DNA from 2 places in the Streptomyces sp. NRRL B-3229 genome. Region 1 is predicted to be linked to the other one. Evidence: riboswitches for the same ligand, from Rfam matches in the RefSeq annotation. Region 1 holds a riboswitch; the other holds the start of a gene.
What was found. A riboswitch is a leader RNA that binds a small molecule or an ion and turns the genes downstream of it on or off. The one in region 1 is predicted to bind cyclic di-AMP.
Positions count from the first base shown of each region.

Region 1 (7,369 bases):
ATCCGACGTACTCCGGTGAGCCCACCGGTGGTGCCCCGCTGCGGCATGCGCACTGGTGGCAGCGGAAGTGGGTGCGCTACGGCGCCCTGATCACGCTTCTCGCGCTGTCCGGGCTCGTCATCCTCGCGCTGGTGCGTCAACAGACCGGCAGCGAGGGCTTCCTGGTCGGTCTGGGGCTCGCCGTCCTGCCGGTACCGCTGCTCATAGCCGCGTTCCGCTGGCTCGACCGGGTCGAGCCGGGCCCTTGGCGCAATCTGCTGTTCGCGTTCGCCTGGGGCGCCTGCGCGGCCGCGCTGATAGCGATCATCGCCAACAGCTTCGCCACGAAGTGGATAGCAACGGCGACCGCGGACCCCTCCGGCGCGGACACCCTCGGCGCGACGGTGATAGCGCCGATCGTCGAGGAGTCGGCGAAGGCGGCCGCCGTACTGCTCGTGTTCCTGTTCCGCAGACGGGACTTCACCGGGATCGTGGACGGGGTGGTGATAGCGGGGATCACCGCGACCGGGTTCGCGTTCACCGAGAACATCCTCTACCTCGGCACCGCCTTCGGCACCGACCAGCTCACCGGCGACCGCGGCATCGCCTCCGTCACCGCCGCGACCTTCTTCGTGCGCGTGGTGATGTCACCGTTCGCGCACCCCCTGTTCACCGTCCTCACCGGCATCGGCTTCGGCATCTCCGCGCTCTCGGCGGAACGCCAGCACATCCGTCGGGTGCTCTTCCCGCTGTCCGGACTGCTGCTCGCGATGGGCATGCACGCGACGTGGAACGGCTCGTCGACGTTCGGGGAGTACGGCTTCTTCGCGGTGTACGCGATGTTCATGGTGCCGGCGTTCGCGCTGCTGACCTGGCTGGTGATCTGGACACGGCAGCGGGAGCTGAAGACCGTCCGCGAGGAGCTCCCCGCCTACGCCGCCACCGGCTGGCTGACACCGGCCGAGCCGTACGCACTCGGCTCGATGCGGGCACGGCGGGTGGCTCGGGAGTACGCGCGCCGGCAGTTCGGCGGGCGGCCCGCGGGGCGGGCGGTCGCGCAGTACGAGGCGTACGCGACCTCGCTCGCTTTCCTACGGCGGCGGGGGCGGCTCGGCCGGGCGAACGCGGACTTCGTCGTACGGGAGCGGGAACTGCTCCAGGAGCTGTGGCGGCGCCGGGAGGTGGCCCGGCCGGCCCTCGACCACGCGGCCCGGGTGACGGCCCCGCCGGTGGCCGCGCCGCCCTGGCCGGGGTACGGGGGGTATGGCGTGTACGGGGTGTACGGCTACCCGCCCCAGCCGGGCCACCCTGCGCTGCCGGTCCAGCATCAGCCGGCACAGCCGGTCCAGTCCCAGCCGGTCCAGCCGACGCCGTATCCCGCGTACAACCCGTATCGGACCTAGGACTGCAAGGGCTGCGAGCGCTGCGAGACTGCGAGGCCTGCGCCGAAGGCCGACGGGGTCCAACCGGCCCTCCCCCTGCCCGACGGGGTCGAACCGGCCCGTCCCCTGCCCGACGGGTTCGATCGGACGCGTCCCCTTACGCCGACGCCTCCGTCAAACGCCCCAGCTCCTCCTCCGTCAGGGTCACGTCCGCCACCCCCAGCAGCGCCGGGAGCTGCTCCACCGTGCGGGCGGAGGCGATGGGGGCCGTGACCGTCGGCTGGGCGGCGAGCCAGGCGAGGGCGATCGTGGCGACCGGGGCCGCGTGGGACTCGGCGATGTCGTCGAGGGCGGCGAGGACCTTCCGGCCGCGGTCGGTGTCGAGGTGCTTGCCGGCTCCCGCCGCCCGCGCCCCCTCCACCGTCGTGCCGGGGCGGTACTTGCCCGTGAGGAAGCCGGACGCGAGGGCGTAGTACGGCACGGCGGCGAGGCCCGCCCGGGACGCGACGGCCTGGAGTTCGCCCTCGTACGTGTCGCGTGAGACCAGGTTGTAGTGGGGCTGGAGGGCGACATAGCGCGCCAGGCCCTCGCGGTCGGAGAAGGCGAGGGACTCCGAGAGCCGCGCGGCGGAGATGTTGGACGCGCCGATCGCGCGCACCTTGCCCGCCTTCACCAGTTCGTCCAGCGCGCCGATGATCTCCTCGACCGGCACCTCGGTCTTGTCGAAGTGGGTGTAGTAGAGGTCGATGCGGTCGGTGCCGAGGCGCTTCAGGGAGGCGTCGGCGGCGGCCTTGATGTTGGCGGCGGTCAGCCCCTTGAAGTCGGGGTGCTGGCTGACCTTCGTGGCGATGACGACGTCGTCGCGGTTGCCGCGGGCGGCCAGCCACTTGCCGATGATCGTCTCGGACTCGCCGCCGGAGTTACCGTCCACCCACGAGGAGTACGAGTCGGCCGTGTCGACGAAGTTGCCGCCCGCGGCGGTGTACGCGTCGAGGACGGCGAAGGACGTGGCCTCGTCGGCGGTCCAGCCGAAGACGTTGCCGCCGAGGGCGAGCGGGAAGACCTCGAGGTCGGAGGAGCCGAGCTTGCGGAGAGAAGTCATGTGATACGTCAACGCCCCCGCCCGACGAGGATCTTCCGCCACGGCCGCAAAATCCTCGCAAACAAGCGGAATTAGCCCCTCCGAACCTCAGAGAGCCTCAGGGAGTCTCAGGGGTTGAGCCCCTTGCCCTGGAGCCACGCCATCGGGTCGATGCCGGTCGCCGCGCCGCCCGGGTGGACCTCCAGGTGCAGGTGCGCGCCCGTCACGTTGCCGGTGGCGCCCACGCGGCCGATGACGTCACCGGTGCCGACCTTCTGGCCCACGCTGACGCTGATCGAGGACTGGTGGCAGAACCACAGCTCGGTGCCGTCGTCGAGGGTGAGGATCGTGCGGTAGCCGTAGGAACCGGCCCAGCCGGCCTCCGTGACGGTGCCGCTGTGGATCGCCTTGATGAGGGTGCCCGTGGGGGCGGCGAAGTCGAGGCCCGTGTGGTAGCCGGAGGACCACAGCGAACCGGCCTGACCGAAGGTCCCCGTGATGGTGTACGACGAGGTCGGCAGCGTGTACTGCTTGGCGAGCTCGGCCAGACGCGCGACCTCGGCCTTCTTCGCGGCCGCCTCCTCCGCCTTCTTCTTCGCGGCGGCGGCCTGCTGCTGGGCTTCCTTCTCCGCCTTGGCGGCGGCCGCGTCGGCCTCCTTCTGGGCGGCTTCCGCGACGGCCTGGGCGGCCTTGGTGTCGAGCTGGTCCTGCTGCGTCTCGGCCTGGGCGAGGATGCGCGAGCGCAGCGCCTCACCGGCGTCCGAGGTGCCCTTGGCGGTATCGACGGTGGCGGTGCCGACGCTGCTGAAGGCGCTCGTGTCGGCGGCGCCGGAGTCGGAGTCGTCCGAGATGAGCGAGCCGACGTTCGGCAGGTCGGGCATCGAGATGGAGACCGGCGGCTTGCCGGTGTTGGCGCTGGCCATGCCGCCGGCGCTGACAGCGGCTATGACACCGACGCCGAGAACGGTGGAGCTGCGGGCGAATCCGCCGCCGCGCTGCTTGGCCACGCGGTGCCGGCCTCGCACGGGGGCGAAGGAGTCCGCGGTCGGGTTCCACTCGCCGAGGGGGGCCTCGTCGTCGGCGCGGTAGCCGCCGTACACGAGAGTGCTGCGGGGTACGGACGGGGCCTCGGGGGCAGGCGGGTTGGACGCCACGTGGGCGCGCTCCTTTCCTTCCTTCTCGCCTACCGGGTTAGCTGACGGGTTCGGAGCAGGAAGGTCTCCTACGCGCGTATACCCGCCGTGTGGCCACGGCGGACTACGAGCGATTCACCCCAAGGTGGTGGTTCCCCGGTTCCCTTGCGGAATTCGGCGCGTGAGCACGGAGCCGTCTCTTGTGACGGCTGGGACGACCGCGCTGCGTTATCGAACGTTAATAGACCCGGGGGTCCGATTCCAAGCCGTTCCGCTTGATCATTAACGAAATCCCGCAGGACTTACGGCCCATGACCGGTGAAAAACGGGCGAGTTGACCGCATCGCTCAGGCCAGGTCATGAGCGCGCCCCGGGAAACACTCAGGGCCGGAGCCCAATGACTGGACTCCGGCCCTGAGCCGTGAGTAGCGGGGACAGGATTTGAACCTGCGACCTCTGGGTTATGAGCCCAGCGAGCTACCGAGCTGCTCCACCCCGCGTCGGTGAAACCAGCATACGCCATCCGGGAGCGACTCCCGCACGCATTACCGCCCAGCGCCTGTGACCTGCCCTTTCACGCCGCTGGATGGCTGGAACCAGCCCTCTTAGTACTGTCACGCCCATGTGCCGTCTCCTGGGCGTGGTCACCCGCGCACCTCTTCCGCTCACCGCCGCCCTCGGTGAACTGGCTCTTCCCTTCACGGAGTTGAGCCGGGAGCACGGTGACGGGTGGGGGATCGCCGCCTGGCCCGGGGCGGGCGGGGGCAGGCCACGGGTGGTCAGGGGGATCACATCGGCCGCCGGGGACTGGCTGTGGGAGCACGCCCTCGCCGGGACGCGTGCCGACGCCGCCGTACTGCATCTGCGGATGGCGAGCCCCGGGCTGCCGGTCGTGCCGGGCGACACCCATCCGTTCATCGCGGACGGCCTCGCCTTCGCCCACAACGGCTTCTTCTCGCCGTACGGCGCCCTCGACGAGCTCATCAACCCCGGTCTCCTCGCGGCGGCGGGCGGGAGCACCGACTCCGAGCGGTTCTTCCTGCGGGTGCTGACGCTGCTGCGGGACCAGGACCCGGTCGACGCGCTCGCGCGGGCCGCCGAGGACATCCGGGCCCGCGCGTCCTTCGCGAGCCTGAACTGCCTGCTGCTGACGGAGGAGGCGCTGTACGCGTACGCCGACGAGGACCCGGACTCCGAGGTGAGCCGGCGGCGCGGGCCCGACTTCTTCCGGCTGCGGTACCGGGCGGAGGGCGACCGGGTGGTCGTCGCGTCGAGCGGGGTGCCCCAACCGGTCGGGGCGTGGCGGGTGTTGCCGTACCGCCAGGTGCTGGAGATCCGGCGGGACGACCTGGGAGTCCGCGTACACGCGTGACGGGAGGTCGTCGTCACCGAACCCCGCACCCGGCACGGCTCCAGCGGCAGACGCTCGCCCGCTCAGCCGACCCCGAGCTCCGTCAACTCCCCGAGCGGCAGCGTGTGCTGGGTCTGGAGGACCTTCGCGCGCAGGTAGCGGACGTTGTGCGCGGTGGTGAACACCCCGGTGGGGACACGGTCGTGGACGGCGATCCCCAGGTCCCTCAACTGGCCCGCCTTGTCCGGGTTGTTGGAGAGCAGATCGACCTCGTCGATCCCGAGGGCGGTCAGCATCTGCGCGGCCGCCGTGTAGTCCCGGGCGTCCTCGGGCAGGCCCAGCGCGGTGTTCGCCGCGTAGGTGTCGAGACCCTGGTCCTGAAGGGCGTACGCGTCGAGCTTGTTGTAGAGACCGATACCGCGGCCCTCCTGGCGGAGGTAGAGCAGCACACCGCCGCGCTCGGCTATCCGCTCGACCGCCTCGCGCAGCTGGGGCCCGCAGTCGCAGCGGGCGGAGCCGAAGACGTCCCCGGTCAGGCACTCGGAGTGCAGGCGCACCAGCGGCACGGCACCGGGGGCGGGGTTCCCGAGGACGACGGCGAGGTGCTCCTGTCCGTCGGCCAGGCCGTGGAAGGTGACGAGTTCGGCGTCCACGCGGTAGCCGTCACCGAAGCGCAGCGGGACGCGGACGCGGGAGCGCTGGGTGGCGGCGGGCAGGTCGGTCATGCGGGTACTCCGGTCCGTAGGCATATCTGCTTCAGATTTGAAGCAGATCTACTGATCGAGACCCTACCCCATGCTTTAAATTTGAAGCAACGGATTTATGGCACGCATCACACGCGGACAGCGGCGCTCAGCACTTGGCCCTCAGCGCTCGGCCCTCACGAGCACGACGGGGACGACCGGCGCCGCCACGGCATCTCCCCGGAGGCACCCTCCTCCCCCAGGAGCCCCTCGGTCACGCTGGTGAAGATCTCCTCCAACTGCCGCACCTGCTCCGGGGTGAGCCGGTCGATGAGCGCGGCGCGAACCGTCTCCACATGGCCCGGCGCGGCCCGCTCCAGCACTGCCATACCCTCGTCGGTCAGCACCGCGACACTGCCGCGCTTGTCCCACTGGCAGCTCTCGCGCCGCACGAGCCCGTCCTTCTCCAGCCGGGCGACCGCGTACGTCAGCCGGGGCCGGGTGATCTTCAGCCCCTCGGCGAGATCGGTCATCCGCAGCCGCCGCTCCGGGGTCTCGGAGAGGTTGGCGAGGATGGAGTAGTACAGGTGGGGCATGCCGGCCTCCTGCTGGAGCTGCCGGTCGATGGTGTCCTCCAGGAGGAGCGAGGCGGCGATGTAGGCACGCCAGGCTCGCTGTTCGTCGGGGCTGAGCCAGCGGGTCGTCATGCCACCAGTGTAGGTTTGCTTCAAACTTGAACCAAGCCCCGCCATCCTTTTTCGAGAGGGACCGCGCCGATGCCCCACCCCCACGTCCTCCTCTCCGCCGCGGTCTCCCTCGACGGCTACCTGGACGACACCGGCTCCGACCGGCTCCTTCTCTCCAGCCCGGCCGACTTCGACCGCGTCGACGAGGTCCGCGCCTCGGTGGACGCGATCCTCATCGGCGCCGGCACGATCCGCGCCGACAACCCCCGCCTGCTGGTCAACTCCGAGGCCCGCCGGGCCACCCGGGTCACCGCCGGGAAGCCGCCGTACCCCCTGAAGGTCACGGTCAGCGGCTCGGGCGAGCTGGACCCCGCGGCGAACTTCTGGCACACGGGCGGCGAGAAGGTCCTCTACACGACGGACAAGGGCGCGGACCGGGCCCGCGAGCTGGGCCTGGCGGCCGACGTGGTCGCCCTCGGCCCGGCGCTGGACTGGCGCCGCCTGCTGGAGCATCTGCACGCGGTGTACGGCGTCGAGCGGCTCATGGTCGAGGGCGGCGGCCGTATCCACACCCAGCTCCTCCAGCAGGGCCTGGCGGACGAGGTGCAGCTGGTGCTGGCCCCGCTGTTCGTCGGCGATCCGCAGGCCCCGCGGCTGTTCGGCCCCGGCGGCTACCAGGGCGGCCGGCTGCGGCTGGTGGAGACCCGTCGTATCGAGGACGTGGTCCTGATGCGCTACGAACCCACGGCACCGGGCACCGGCCCGACCCCCGCCGCAGCGGACCACCACTGGCTGACGCTGGCCTGCGAACTCGCCGCCCAGTGCCCGCCGTCCCGCACGGCGTTCAGCGTGGGAGCGGTGGTGGTGGCCGCCGACGGCACGGAGTTGGCCCGCGGCCACTCCCGCGAGTCCGGCGACCCGGTCGTGCACGCGGAGGAGGCGGCCCTGGCGAAGATCGCCCCGGACGACCCGCGGCTGCCGTCCGCCACGGTCTACACGAGCCTGGAACCCTGCACCCAGCGCGCCTCCCGCCCGGCCTCCTGCGCCCGGCTGATCCTGGACGCGGGGGTACGG
Region 1 covers NZ_JOGP01000009.1:6,846-14,214, forward strand. Annotated here, with positions in the region: gene IF54_RS0116400 (PrsW family intramembrane metalloprotease) at 1-1,382, shown strand, start outside; gene IF54_RS0116405 (aldo/keto reductase) at 1,519-2,463, opposite strand; gene IF54_RS0116410 (M23 family metallopeptidase) at 2,571-3,596, opposite strand; cyclic di-AMP (ydaO/yuaA leader) riboswitch at 3,608-3,765, opposite strand; tRNA gene IF54_RS0116415 (tRNA-Met) at 4,002-4,075, opposite strand; gene IF54_RS0116420 (class II glutamine amidotransferase) at 4,198-4,947, shown strand; gene IF54_RS0116425 (GTP cyclohydrolase II) at 5,010-5,651, opposite strand; gene IF54_RS0116430 (MarR family winged helix-turn-helix transcriptional regulator) at 5,807-6,316, opposite strand; gene IF54_RS0116435 (dihydrofolate reductase family protein) at 6,386-7,369, shown strand, end outside.

Region 2 (7,369 bases), on a different contig from region 1:
TGGACCGTCGGCTCCGGCGGCAAGTGGACGGTCGGCATCGACGACGCGGCCACGAAGCAGGTCGCCGGGTTCTGGGGCGGCCTGGTCCAGGAGGGCGTCATCGACAACCAGCCGATGTACACCCCGGCCTGGAACAACGCCCTCAACAAGGGCACCCACCTCGCCTGGGTCTCCGCCGTCTGGGCTCCCGGGGTGCTGGTCTCCTCCGCGCCCGACACCAAGGGCAAGTGGCGGATGGCCCCGCTGCCGCAGTGGAAGTCCGGCGAGAACGTCACCGGCAGCTGGGGCGGTTCCTCCACCGGTGTCTCCACCGACTCCCGGCACGCCGAGGCCGCCGCGAAGTTCGCCACCTGGCTGAACACCGACCCGGAGGCGCTGGCCGCCCTGGTCAAGGAGGTCGCGATCTACCCGGCCGCCACCAAGGGCCAGTCCGGGGACGTCCTGACCACGCCCGAGTTCTTCTCGAACCAGGCGGACTTCTACACCACGGCCGGTCAGATCGCCGCGACCACGGCCGCCGCGGCGTGGGGCCCCAACGTCAACACGGCCTACACCACCTTCCAGGACGCCTTCGGCAAGGCCACCAAGGCGAAGAAGGAGGCGCAGTTCGACTCCGCCCTCGCCACCGTGCAGGCGAAGACCTTCGCCGACATGAAGAAGCAGGGCTTCGAGGTGACCGAGGCATGACCAGCGCGCCGCTCAAGGGCGCCGACCTCGTCGAGGCCGGCCCCTTGGCGGACGGCACCGGCACCGCCGCCCAGTCCGTCCGCCCCAGCCGCCCCCGCCGCCGTGGCCGCAGCGCACCGTACTGGTTCCTGGTGCCCACCCTCACCCTCTTCGCCGCCTTCACCGCGGTGCCCATCGGGTACGCGATCTGGCTGAGCCTGCACAGGGTCCAGGTCAAGGGCATCGGCCTCGGCAGGGGCGCCCGGCAGCAGGTCTGGAACGGCATCGGCAACTACACCGACGTCCTGAAGGACTCCGAGTTCGGGCACAGCGTCCTGCGGGCCTTCGGCTACGGCCTCATCGTCATCCCGACCATGCTGGGCCTCGCGCTGCTGTTCGCGCTCATGCTCGACACCCCGAAGGCCCGCAGCGCGCCCTTCGCCCGGCTGGCGATCTTCCTGCCGTACGCGGTGCCCGGCATCATCGCCGCCCTGATGTGGGGCTTCCTCTACCTGCCGGACGTCAGCCCGTTCTACTACCTGCTCGACAAGCTCGGCCTCCCGCAGCCCGACCTGTTCGACGGCGGCAACCTCTACCTCTCCTTCGCCAACATCGCGGTCTGGGGCGGCACCGGCTTCAACATGATCGTCATCTACACCGCGCTCCGGGCCATCCCGCCGGACATCTACGAGGCGGCCCGGATCGACGGCGCGTCCGACCTGAAGATCGCCCTGCGGATCAAGATCCCGATCGTGCTGCCCTCCCTGGTGCTCACCTTCTTCTTCTCGGTGATCGCCACCCTCCAGGTCTTCACCGAGCCGATGGCCCTCAAGCCGCTCACCAACGGCCTGCCCAGCTCGTGGAGCCCCCTGATGGCCATCTACGACAAGGCCTTCCTCCAGTCCGACATCTACGGCGCCTCCGCCACCGCGGTCGTCCTGGCCCTGGCCACGTTCGTCCTCTCCTTCACCCTGCTGCGCATCTCCGACCGCTACACCCGGGAGGACCGGGCATGACCCCCCTCACCCTCACCGCCAGGCCCAAGGGCGGCCGCCGCACCGCCTGGGTGCCCACGATCGTGCTGATCCTCGGCGCGCTGTACTGCCTGATCCCCATCGCTTGGGTGGTCGTCGCGGCCACCAAGGACCGGTCGGAGCTCTTCTCCACCTTCACCTTCGCCCCCGGCACCGGCTTCCTCCAGAACCTGAGCGACCTGACCGCCTACCGGGACGGCATCTTCTGGCGGTGGATGGCCAACTCGGCCTTCTACGCCGGTCTCGGCGCCCTGCTCTCGGCCGCGGTCTCCGCCGCCGGCGGCTACGCGCTGGGCCGGTTCGTCTTCCGGGGCCGCGAGGCCGTTTTCAAGATGATCCTGGCCGGCGTCCTGGTGCCGTCCATCGTGCTCGCCGTACCGCAGTACCTGCTGCTGTCGAAGCTGGGCATGGCCGACTCGTACCTGGCGATGCTGCTGCCGTCGATCCTCTCGCCCTACGGCGTCTACCTGGTTCGCATCTACGCGGCCGCGTCGGTGCCCGCCGAGCTGATGGAGGCGGCCCGCATGGACGGCGCGAGCGAGTGGCGGATCTTCTCGCGGATCGCCGTACCGATGATGATGCCGGGCCTGATCACGGTGTTCCTCTTCCAGTTCGTCGGCATCTGGAACAACTTCCTGCTGCCGTACGTGATGCTCGCCGACGACGAGAAGTTCCCGATCACCCTCGGCCTCTACACGCTGCTCGCCCAGGGCGCCTCGCAGCCGGCCCTCTACACCCTGGTCATCACCGGCTGTCTGCTCGCGGTCCTGCCGCTGATCGGGCTCTTCCTGGTGATCCAGCGGTTCTGGTCCCTGGACCTGCTGAGCGGCTCGGTCAAGGCCTGAACACCCCTTCTCCCGCTGACGGACCCCACCTGACGAGGACCATGACCACGAGTGCGAACGGGCGCCGCAGGCCCCCCACCATCCACGACGTCGCCCGGGAGGCGGGCGTGTCGCGGGGCACCGTCTCCCGCTTCCTGAACGGCGGCCACTACGTCTCGCCCGCCGCCGGGCGGGCCGTGGAGTCCGCCATCAGGAAGACCGGGTACGTGGTCAACCGGCATGCCCGCAGCCTCAGTACGGGCCGCTCCGACTCGGTGGCGTTCCTGCTCACGGAACCGCAGGAGAAGTTCTTCGAGGACCCCAACTTCAACGTCCTGCTGCGGGGGTGCACCGAGCGACTCGCCCAGCACGACATCCCGCTGCTGCTCATGCTCGCCGAGAGCGACGACGACCGGCGGCGCCTGACCCGGTACATCACCTCCGGCCACGTCGACGGGGTGCTGCTGCTGTCCAACCACAGCGGTGACCCGGTCGCGGCCGAACTCCACGACGCCGGGATTCCGCTGGTGGTGTGCGGCAAGCCGATCGGGCGGGGGACCAAGGTGAGTTACGTGGCCGCCGCCGACCGGGAGGGCGCCCAGGAGATGGTCCGGCATCTCCTCGCGGGGGGCCGTCGGCGCGTCGGCATGGTCACCGGGCCGCTGGACATGCCGGGCGGCCCGGACCGGCTCGCCGGCTACCGGGACGTGCTCGCCGAGGCGGGCCTGCCCTACGACCCGGCGCTCGTGGTGGAGGGCGACTTCCGGCGCAGCGGCGGTGAGCGCGCGGCCCGGCGCCTGCTGTCCCAGGCCCCCGACATGGACGCCGTGTTCGTCGCCTCCGACCTCATGGCCCTGGGTGTGGTCAACGTCCTTCAGCAGTCGGGTCGTTCGGTCCCCGACGACATCGCTGTCGGCGGCTTCGACGACTCACCGGCGGCCACCGCCATCGCCCCCGCCCTCACCACCATGCGCCAGCCCTTCGACCGCATCAGCACCGAGATGGTCCGCATGCTCCTGGCCCAGATCGCCGGCGAGGACCCGGCGGGCGTCATCCTCCCGACGGAACTGGTGGTGCGCGACTCGGCGTAGCGCGGCGGCACGGAAACCGAGCGGCCGCCTGACACCCTCACGGCCACCACCGGGCAGACAGACGGGCGCGAGCGCCATCTTTCAGGAGGCGTCGGACGCCATCGCAGTCGGCGGCTTCGCCAAGTCGCCCGCGGGCATCGCAGGGCGACGTACGCCCTCGCGGTCGGAGGCCTTGGCGACTCGCTCCCGGTCACCGCCCCCGCCCCGCCCGCGGGCAGCGCCTCGCGGGACGCCGCCCCGATATGAACTTCCCCCCGCCCCGCAGGCGCCGTAGCGGCAGAGACGGGCCGGCAACGGGGGGGAGGCGTACGGGACATTGACGTGCATCCGCGGTCGGCGGCGGAACGGTGGACGGGGGCGCGCGTCCCGCCTCGCCGTGTTCCCGGAACCGGAACTGCCGTCAACAGATGTGAAAGCAGCAGCCGTCCGGTTCGCGTCGAGTCGGAGGGGCCAACCATCCGTATTCTCTGATCATGGCCGCCTCCCCCGCATATTCACTCATCGCCACCGACCTGGACGGCACGCTGCTCCGCGCCGACGACACCCTCTCCGACCGGTCGTTGGCCGTGCTCGCCAGGGTCGCGGAGGGCGGGGCCCAGCACCTCGTCGTGACGGGACGGCCGGCCCCCAGAGTGCGGCCCCTCCTCGACGACCTCGGCAGCACGGGGCTCGCGGTGTGCGGTCAGGGCGCGCAGGTGTACGACGCCGGCGCGGACCGTCTGCTCTGGTCGGTCACCCTCGACCGGGAGCTGGCCGAGACCGCGCTCGGGAAGATCGAGGCGGAGGTGGGGCAGGTGTACGCCGCGGTGGACCAGGACGGCGTCGACGGGCTCACGCTCATCGAGCCGGGCTATCTGATGCCCCACCCGACCCTGCCCGCCGTGCGGGTCGGCCGGCGCGACGACCTGTGGTGCGAGCCGATCAGCAAGGTCCTGCTGCGCCACCCGTACCTGTCCGACGACGAGTTGGCGGTCACGGCCCGCTCGGTGGTCGGTTCGCTGGCCACCGTCACCATGTCGGGGCCCGGTACCGTCGAACTCCAGCCATGCGGCATCACCAAGGCGACCGGGCTCGCGCTGGCCGCCGAACACCTGGGCCTGGGACCCGAGGTGACGATCGCCTTCGGGGACATGCCGAACGACATCCCCATGTTCGACTGGGCGGCCCACGGCGTCGCCATGGCCAACGCCCACCCCGAGCTCAAGGCCGTGGCCGACGAGGTGACCCTGTCGAACGAGGACGACGGCATCGCCGTCGTCCTCGAAAGACTGTTCAGCCAGGCGTAGTTCCCAGCGGGCGTAATTCCCAGCAGGCGCCGTTCCTAGTACGCGCCGAACACGTTGTCGATGGACCCGTACCGCGCCGCCGCGTAGTTGCAGGCCGCGGTGATGTTCGCCACCGGGTCGTACGGGTCCCACGAGGTGTTGGCCACGTGGTACGCGTTGAAAGTCGGGTCGATCACCTGGAGCAGGCCCTTGGACGGGGTGCCGGCGGCCGCGTTGGAGTCCCAGAGGTTGATGGCGTAGGGGTTGCCGGAGGACTCGCGGATGACGTTGCGGTAGATGCCGTCGTAGGAGCCGGGGATCCCGTGCTCGGCCATGACGGCGAGCGAGGCGCGGATCCAGCCGTCGAGGTTGTTGGCGTACCCGAGGGTGGTCGCGGTCTGCACGGTCGGGGTGGCCGCGGACGCGGTGGTCGCGCCGACGAGCGGGAGCGCGAGGACGGCGACCCCGGTTCCGGCGATCGCGAGCTTGCGGACGAGACGGTTGGTGCGGGAAGCGCGGTGCTGAGCGGCAGCGGGCATGGCGAAGTTCCTCTCCGTCGCCTGCGAGGTGAGCTGTCGGGTTCGGGCGGGGAGCTGCCCGGCCATGCCCGCAAAAGGCATGACTTCACTCCGAGCCGTACCGGTATGTCCGAAGACGCCCGGTCCGGCGACTTACCTGGGTCCCCCGCTCCTGCCGTGGTTTCTCGGTGGGTGTACGGGCGGTGGCAGGATTCGGCGTCCGCCCGACAGGCCGGGAACGTATGCGAGAGCACATGTCCGGAACAAGTGGCGAATTCACATGCAATGCCTATTGACCTTGGTCGGTGGCATTTGGGGCACTTGATCCTTTGCGGTCGCAAGCCTCAACTTGTGCGCCGGGAAAGGCGGATTGAGAGGTTCCGGATATCTGCCGGTCCGTCAGCCGGAGTGAGTCAAGTCACGCCCATGCGCAAGACGCCCAAAACGGGCAAGAGGCCCAACTGGGTTTCAACCGGCCGTTCGTGGGATGCGCTTCTCCCATGTCCGGTGGAAGACCACCTCGCCGCCCTCGGTGCAGATGACCTCGTTCGAGGTGTGGAAGTCGCCGCCGTCGCAGCTGATCTCCGAACGGGTGCGCACGGTGGTGTCCCAGGCGAGGTCCGGCCGGTGCAGCCGGATCGACCAGTCCGAGCGGGTGCGCGCCGACAGGGGGTCCTGCTCGACGATCGTGTACGTCTCCCGCACGTCCTCGGTGCACTCCAGCCCGTCGGGGTACACGCGCGTGCCGCCGTACCGGGGATCGATCTCCAGACGCCACTCGCCCTTGGCCACGTCCCGCACCACCAGGCGCTCGGGAGGGGGCTCGTCCAGGGTCACGGGACTCCACCCGTCGGCGGCCACGCCACGGTCCACCCCGAGCTGCGCGGCCTGCTCCGGCTTTTCGACCACGCCGTCCGAGGACGCGCCGTCCGAGGACGCGAGGTTCGCGGACGCGATGTCCGAGACCGCGATGTCCGAGACCGCGATGTCCGAGAACGCGAGGTCCGAGGGTGCGGGAGTCGAGGGCGCGGGATCCGGGAACGCGGGATCCGAGAACGCGAGGTCCGCCTCACGCCCCCGTACCGGCAGTTCGAGGACAGGGCGCCGTGGGCCGTCGCCGGGGGGTGGGAGTCGCTGACGTGGGCGCGCAGCACGGGCTCGCCCATCACGCCGGTGTCGATCCCCCTGAGGTGCTGGTCCCACCAGCGCAGGGTCTCCCGGAGAACGCCGGTCGCCGGGCCCGGTGGACCGTGGTCCGGGTACGGGTGGGGCCAGGAGCCGATGATCCCGCGGACCCGGTCGGCGGGCAGGTGCTCGACCAGCCGGAGGACGGTGTCGCGGTACGGGTCGTGCCATCCGCCCACCGCCAGGACGGCCGCGTCGATCGCGCCGTAGTCCTCCCGGACGCTGCCCCGGCGCCAGTACTCGTCGCGGGTCTGGTGGGCGAGCCAGGTGTTCAGGGGCGGCTCCACGGCCTCCAGGCGCCCGATCCACATGTCCCGCCAGGCGTCGCCGACGTGGAGCGGGTCCGGCGGCCGGCACGTGAGCGCGAGCGTGGCCGCCGCCCACGCGTGCGTGTCCACCGCGAGGACGGAACCGCCCAGGTAGTGCACGTCGCCGTCGTAGCGGTCGTCGGTGCCGCAGACCGTGACGACCGCCTTGAGCGGCCCCGGTGCGAGGGCCGCGATCCGCAGGGCGCCGTAGCCGCCCCCGGAGCTGCCGATCATGCCGACCCGCCCGTCGCACCAGGGCTGCGCGGCCAGCCAGTCGATCACCGCGACCCCGTCGGCGAGCTCGGCCGCCCCGTACGGCTCGCCCGGCACGCCCTCGCTGTCGCCGTGCCCGCGCGCGTCCACCCCCACGGAGGCGTAGCCGTGGGCCGCGTACCAAGGGTGGCGCCGGCCGTCGCGGGCCGCGGTCCGGTGGGTGAGGCGGTCCGGCGGGTATTCCAGGATCGCGGGTACCGGTTCG
Region 2 covers NZ_JOGP01000015.1:7,391-14,759, reverse strand. Annotated here, with positions in the region: gene IF54_RS0123940 (ABC transporter substrate-binding protein) at 1-687, shown strand, start outside; gene IF54_RS0123935 (carbohydrate ABC transporter permease) at 684-1,682, shown strand; gene IF54_RS0123930 (carbohydrate ABC transporter permease) at 1,679-2,545, shown strand; gene IF54_RS0123925 (LacI family DNA-binding transcriptional regulator) at 2,587-3,615, shown strand; gene IF54_RS0123920 (HAD family hydrolase) at 4,089-4,901, shown strand; gene IF54_RS0123915 (transglycosylase SLT domain-containing protein) at 4,937-5,419, opposite strand; cyclic di-AMP (ydaO/yuaA leader) riboswitch at 5,425-5,599, opposite strand; partial or broken gene IF54_RS44195 (CocE/NonD family hydrolase) at 6,011-7,369, opposite strand, start outside.
Region 2: another riboswitch for cyclic di-AMP. It lies ahead of IF54_RS0123915 (transglycosylase SLT domain-containing protein); the one in region 1 lies ahead of IF54_RS0116410 (M23 family metallopeptidase).